Regions from separate parts of the Streptomyces sp. NPDC101160 genome, predicted to be linked through region 3. Evidence: riboswitches for the same ligand, from Rfam matches in the RefSeq annotation. Region 3 holds a riboswitch; each other region holds the start of a gene.
What was found. A riboswitch is a leader RNA that binds a small molecule or an ion and turns the genes downstream of it on or off. The one in region 3 is predicted to bind thiamine pyrophosphate.
Positions count from the first base shown of each region.

Region 1 (2,192 bases), on a different contig from region 3:
GGCAGCGCCGCGCCGGCGTAGGCGAGCACCAGGGTGTTCACCACCGAGGCGATGTGGTCCCGGCCGATCCGGATGCCGGCCCGGTAGAGCGCCCGCGGTCCCATGCCCGAATCGGCCTGGTGGAGTTCCCAGACGGCCGAGGTCTGGGTGACCGTCACGTCGTCGAGCACGCCGAGCGAGCCGATGATGACGCCGGCGAGCAGCAGTCCCGACATGTCGATGTCCGGGTAGAGGCTGTGGATGAGACCGGTGTTGTCGTCGGTGTTCCCGCTGAGCGAGCCCCAGCCGATGAAGAGCGAACCGAGCAGACCGGTCAGCAGCAGCGAGACCAGCGTGCCGAGCACCGCGACCGAGGTCCGCGCCGAGAGCCCGTGGCACAGGTAGAGCGCGATCAGCATGATCGCGCTCGCCCCGACGACCGCGACCACCAGGGGATTCGAGCCCTGGAGTATCGCCGGCAGGATGAAGAAGGTCAGCACCAGGAAGCTCGCGGCGAGCGCGACCAGCGCCATCACCCCGCGCATCCGGCCGACGACCACGACGGCGAGCGCGAAGATTCCGGCGAGCAGCGCGACGGGCAGCTTCCGGTTGATGTCGGTGACCGAATACTGCAGCTCGGGCGGCGCGTCGGGGGCGTACGCGACCACCACGCCCTGTCCCTTGTGGAGTTGGCGCGGCGCGTCGGGCTGTACGACCTCGGTGAAGGTGCGGCCCCTGTCCGGGCCCGTGGTGACCTCGACCGTGGCCTTCTCGCACTGACCCGGGGAGCTGACGTGCACCTCCTTGCAGTCGACGTGCGCGACGGAGACCACCCGGCCCTGCTCGGTCTGCCGGTCGAAGCCGACGCCCGTGCGCTGGTGCGCCGGCGTACCGCCCGGCCACAGCATCACGAGCCCGACGAGCACGGCGGCGCCGAACGGGATGAGGACCGCGGCGATGACCTTCCGCAGATGCCGCGAGACGGGCGCGGCCGGCCCGTGGCTGTGGCCGTGGCCGTGGGAATGCCCGGGGGAGTGGGGGTGGTCGTGGCCGCCATGGCCCTCGTGACCAGGCGGTTCGGGGGTCTGGTGCGTCGAAGTCACCGCCCGATCATCGCAACAACGTCAAGGGGCCCACTGTTCAGCACGCCAGGAATGACGCTAGCGTGGTGGCACCTTTGCACACGCGGGAGCTCGGAGCACCGGGCTGAGAGGGCGCTGAAGTTTCGCTGCGCCGACCGCCGAACCTGTTACCGGGTAATGCCGGCGTAGGGAGATTCGGTCTCATGACCATTCAGGATGCACGCACGTCTGCCTCCGACCAGAACGACCCGCAGAGCGGCCAGGGGGAGCGCACGCCGGGCTGGCACAAGGGGTACGTCGAGGGCTCCCGCCCCGACATCCGGGTGCCGGTTCGCCAGGTGCACCTCACCAACGGCAAGGACGTGACGCTGTACGACACGTCCGGCCCGTACACCGACCCCGCCGTCGACACCGACGTGCGGCGCGGTCTCGCGCCGCTGCGCGAGAACTGGATCATCGCGCGCGGCGACACCGAGGAGTACGCGGGCCGCCCCGTCCGCCCCGAGGACGACGGCATCAAGCACACCTCGCCGCGCGGCGGCGGGCTGAAGAACCTCGACGCCGTCTTCCCGGGCCGGCCGCGGCTGCCTCGCCGGGGCCGCGACGGACAGGCGGTCACCCAGCTCGCGTACGCCCGCCGTGGCGAGATCACGCCGGAGATGGAGTACGTCGCGATCCGCGAGAACGTCTCCCCCGAGGTCGTCCGCGAGGAGATCGCGGCCGGGCGCGCGGTGCTGCCGGCCAACGTCAACCACCCGGAGATCGAGCCGATGATCATCGGCAAGCGGTTCCTGGTGAAGGTCAACGCCAACATCGGCAACTCCGCCGTGACCTCCTCCATCGAGGAGGAGGTGGAGAAGATGACCTGGGCGACCCGCTGGGGCGCCGACACGGTCATGGACCTGTCCACCGGCCGCAACATCCACACCACCCGCGAGTGGGTGCTGCGCAACTCCCCCGTGCCGATCGGCACCGTCCCCCTCTACCAGGCCCTGGAGAAGGTCGACGGCAAGGCCGAGGAGCTGACCTGGGAGATCTACAAGGACACGGTCATCGAGCAGGCCGAGCAGGGCGTCGACTACATGACGGTGCACGCCGGCGTGCTGCTGCCGTACGTGCCGCTCACCGCGC
Region 1 is NZ_JBIWPJ010000006.1:477,009-479,200, forward strand. It holds gene ACIRSU_RS21615 (YibE/F family protein) at 1-1,082, opposite strand, end outside; TPP riboswitch at 1,155-1,270, shown strand; gene thiC (phosphomethylpyrimidine synthase ThiC) at 1,265-2,192, shown strand, end outside.
Region 1: linked by a shared signal. The riboswitch ahead of thiC (phosphomethylpyrimidine synthase ThiC) and the one ahead of thiO (glycine oxidase ThiO) in region 3 are both predicted to bind thiamine pyrophosphate.

Region 2 (2,192 bases), on a different contig from region 3:
ACGGTGGGCAGCACGAACGGCACGGTGACGACCGCGCGCAGCAGCTTCTTGCCGGGGAAGTCGAACCGGGCGAAGACGTACGCGCCGGGCAGCGCGACGAGCAGGGTGAGCGCGGTGGAGGCGAGCGCCTGCCACAGCGTGAACCACAGCACGTCGAGGATGTCCGGCCGGCTCAGCGTCTCGCCGAACCGGCCGAGCTCCCAGTGGCCGTCGGGCCGGAGCCCGCGCTCGACGATCGAGACGACGGGCCAGGCGAAGAACACCGCGAAGAACGCGACGGGCAGCACCATCAGCCCGAGCCGCGTCGCGCTCTGCCTGCGGCGGGCGACTACTTCAGGACGAGCGAGGTCCACTGCTGGATCCACTGGTCACGGTTGTCGGCGATCTTCTTCGGCGCCATCGTCTCCGGCTTGTCGACCACCACGCCGTGCTTGGTGAACAGCTCCGGCAGCGACGCGTCGTTCGCGACGGGGTTGACGAACATCTGCAGCGGCATGTCCTCCTGGAACTTCTTGGAGATCATGAAGTCGATGAGCGCCTTGCCGCCCTCGGGGTTCTTCGCCCCGTTCAGCAGGCCCGCGAACTCGATCTGCCGGAAGCAGGTGCCGGTGGACACACCGGTCGGCGCGACCTTCGGCTGCGGCTCGGAGTAGAGCACCTCGGCCGGCGGGGAGGAGGCGTACGACACGACCAGCGGCCGGTCGCCCTTGGCCTTCTTGCCGCCGGACGAGCCGGAGAACTCCTGGTTGTAGGCGAGCTCCCAGCTGTCGACCGTCTTCACGCCGTTGGCCTTGAGCTTCTTCCAGTAGTCCTGCCACCCGGCGTCGCCGTACTTCGCGGCCGTGCCGAGGAGGAAGCCGAGACCCGGGGAGGACCGCTCGGGGTTCTCGACGACGAGCAGGTCCTTGTACGCCGGCTTCGCCAGGTCGTCGAAGGTCTGCGGCGGCGCGAGCTTCCTGTCCGCGAAGTACTTCTTGTCGTAGTTGACGCAGATGTCGCCCGAGTCGACCGGGGTGACCCGGTGCTCCGCCTTGTCCAGCTGGAACGCATCGGGGACGCGGTCCAGGCCCTTCGCCTCGTACGAGGTGAAGATGCCGTTGTCGAGGGCGCGGGACAGCAGCGTGTTGTCGACGCCGAAGAAGACGTCGCCCTGCGGGGCGCCCTTGGTCAGGATCTCCTTGTTGACGGCCTCGCCCGCGTCACCGCTCTTGAGCACCTTGACCGTGAATCCGGTCTCCTTGGTGAAGGCGGCGAGCACCTCCTTGGAGGCGGCGAAGGAGTCGTGGCTGACGAGCGTGACGGTCTTCGGCGCGGGGCCCTCGGCGGCGGGCTTCGCCGTGCCGCCGCCGCACGCGGCGAGGGTGGTCACGCCGAGCGCGCTGACGAGCGCGACGGCGGCCATCTTCTTGATGCTCACTGGTTTTCCTCCTGGGGGTGACCAGGAAGAGACGCGGCCCTGCCCGCGACCGGGAAGACCGGGCGCGGGCAGGGCGCAACAGCTCGAGTTACGACCGAACTTCCTACCCAGAATGACCTGGGCGAGGTTCAGAGGGTCTGCGGCCTGACGGTGCCGCACTCTCAGCGCTGTGGCGCTCCCCTGTCGGAATATGCATTTGTGTTCGAGCTCAGACTACAAGGTCAGCGTTCCGCCGCGGCGAGCTGTCCACAGGCGCCGTCGATCTCCTGTCCACGGGTGTCGCGGACGGTGACCGGTACGCCGTGGGCGGCGATGGCCTCGACGAACGCCTTCTCGTCCTCCGGCCGGGACGCGGTCCACTTGGAGCCCGGGGTCGGGTTCAGCGGGATCAGGTTGACGTGCACCCGCTTGCCCTTGAGCAGCCGGCCCAGCAGGTCGCCGCGCCACGCCTGGTCGTTGATGTCCCGGATCAGGGCGTACTCGATGGAGATCCGGCGGCCGGACTTCTCCGCGTACTCCCACGCCGCGTCGAGGACCTCACGGACCTTCCAGCGGGTGTTCACGGGCACCAGGGTGTCGCGCAGCTCGTCGTCCGGGGCGTGCAGCGACACGGCGAGGCGGCACTTGAAGCCCTCGTCGGCGAACCGCAGCATCGCCGGGACCAGGCCGACCGTGGAGACGGTGATGCCGCGCTGCGACAGGCCGAGGCCGTCGGGCTCGGGGTCGGTGAGCCGGCGGATGGCGCCGACGACCCGCTTGTAGTTCGCGAGCGGCT
Region 2 is NZ_JBIWPJ010000004.1:105,775-107,966, forward strand. It holds gene ACIRSU_RS13505 (ABC transporter permease) at 1-290, opposite strand, end outside; gene ACIRSU_RS13510 (thiamine ABC transporter substrate binding subunit) at 329-1,402, opposite strand; TPP riboswitch at 1,500-1,609, opposite strand; gene rlmN (23S rRNA (adenine(2503)-C(2))-methyltransferase RlmN) at 1,639-2,192, opposite strand, start outside.
Region 2: linked by a shared signal. The riboswitch ahead of ACIRSU_RS13510 (thiamine ABC transporter substrate binding subunit) and the one ahead of thiO (glycine oxidase ThiO) in region 3 are both predicted to bind thiamine pyrophosphate.

Region 3 (2,192 bases):
GACCGTGCGCGGGCCCTGGAGGGCGTTGTCCCAGTGGTGGACGAGGAGCCGTTCGCCGTAGCGCGCGGAGGGGAAGGAGGCGCAGTCGCCGACGGCGTACACGTCGGGCAGCGAGGTGCGCAGCCGGTCGTCGGCGCTGAGCGCACCGCTCGGGTCGAGGGAGGCACCGGAACCGGCCAGCCAGGCGGTGGCGGGGCGGGCGCCGATGCCGACGACGACGGCGTCGGCGGCGAGTTCGACGGTCCGGCCGTCCGCGTCGGTGAGGACCACCCGGCCTTCTTCGACGCGGTCCACGCGGGCGGCGAGCCGGAGTTCGGCGCCGCTGTCGGCGTACCAGCCGGCCATCGGGGCGGTGACCTCGGCGGGCAGCGCGCCGGCCAGCGGCCGGTCGGCGGCCTCGACGACGGTGACGGCGCAGCCGGCCTCGCGGGCGGCGGTGGCGAACTCGGCGCCGATCCAGCCGGCGCCGACCACCACGATGTCGTGGCGGCGCGCCAGGACGGTGCCGAGCCGGGCGGCGTCGTCGAGGGTGCGCAGCAGGTGCACGCCGGGGACGCCCTCGCTGCCGGGCAGGGTGAGCGGGTGGGCGCCGGTGGCGACGACGAGGGTGTCGTACGGGACCGGGCCGGCCTCGGTGTCGACCTCGTGGGCGTCGGGGCGGAGCCCGGTGACCTCGACGCCGAGGCGGAGCTCGACGCCGAGTGACTCGAAATCGACGTCGAAGGCGGAGTCCTCGGCCTTGCCGAGGAGGACCGCCTTGGAGAGCGGCGGCCGGTCGTAGGGCTGGTGGGGCTCGGCGCCGATGAGGGTGACGGGGCCGGTGAAGCCCTGTTCGCGCAGGGCGACGGCGGTCTGCACACCGGCCATTCCGGCGCCGGCGATCACTACACGGTGGGGAACCTGCTTCTGCTCGCTCACCCGACCACCTTACGCATCTGACGGATCGTCAAGAAGAGAGGGTCCTGCGGGACCGGGCCGCCTGCGGTTAGTCTGACCGGCGTAGAGCACTCGCGGGAGCCCGGACGCACCGGGCTGAGAGGGAGGCTGACCGGCCTCCGACCGTACGAACCTGATCCGGGTCATGCCGGCGAAGGGAGGGGCTGGACGCCCATGTCGCGTACCACCGGTCGAACCGGTACATCCGGAACATCCGGCACATCCACCGCTTTCGACGTCCTTGTCGTCGGGGGCGGAATCATCGGCCTGGTCACGGCCTGGCGGGCCGCGCAGCGCGGACTGCGGACCGCCGTGGCCGACCCCGAACCGGGCGGCGGGGCCGCCCGGGTGGCGGCCGGCATGCTCGCCGCCGTCACCGAACTCCACTACGGCGAGGAGACCCTCCTCGGCCTCAACCTCGAATCCGCCCGCCGCTACCCCGACTTCGTCGCCGAACTCACCGAGGCCTCCGGCGGCCTGGACACCGGCTACCGCGCCTGCGGCACACTCGCCGTCGCCCTCGACGCCGACGACCGCGCCCACCTCCGCGAACTGCACGCCCTGCAGACCCGCTGCGGGCTCGCCTCGGAGTGGCTGAGCGGCCGCGACTGCCGGCGCCTGGAGCCGATGCTGGCGCCCGGCGTCCGCGGCGGACTCCGGGTCGACGGCGACCACCAGGTCGACCCGCGGCGGCTCGCCCACGCGCTGCTGGCCGCGTGCGAACGGGCCGGGGTGGTCTTCCACCGCGCCGTGGCCGAGCGGCTCACGGTGGTACGGGACCGGGCCCGCGGCGCCGTCCTGGCCGGGGGCGCCGAGGTGACCGCCGACCAGGTCGTGCTCGCCGCGGGCAGCCTGAGCGGGCGGCTCGACGGCGTACCGGCGGAGGTGCTGCCGCCCGTGCGGCCCGTGAAGGGGCAGGTGCTGCGGCTGCGGGTGCCGCCCGCGTACGCGCCGTTCCTCTCCCGGACCGTCCGCGCGGTCGTCCGCGGGAGCCACGTCTACCTCGTGCCGCGCGAGAACGGCGAGCTGGTGGTCGGCGCCACCAGCGAGGAGCTGGGCTGGGACACCACGGTCACCGCCGGCGGGGTGTACGAGCTGCTGCGCGACGCGCACGAGCTCGTCCCCGGCATCACCGAACTACCCCTCACCGAGACCCTGGCCGGGCTGCGCCCCGGGTCCCCCGACAACGCGCCGCTGCTCGGCCCCAGCACACTGCCCGGGCTGCACCTGGCGACCGGCCACTACCGCAACGGGGT
Region 3 is NZ_JBIWPJ010000009.1:355,376-357,567, forward strand. It holds gene ACIRSU_RS29460 (NAD(P)/FAD-dependent oxidoreductase) at 1-918, opposite strand, end outside; TPP riboswitch at 1,001-1,113, shown strand; gene thiO (glycine oxidase ThiO) at 1,111-2,192, shown strand, end outside.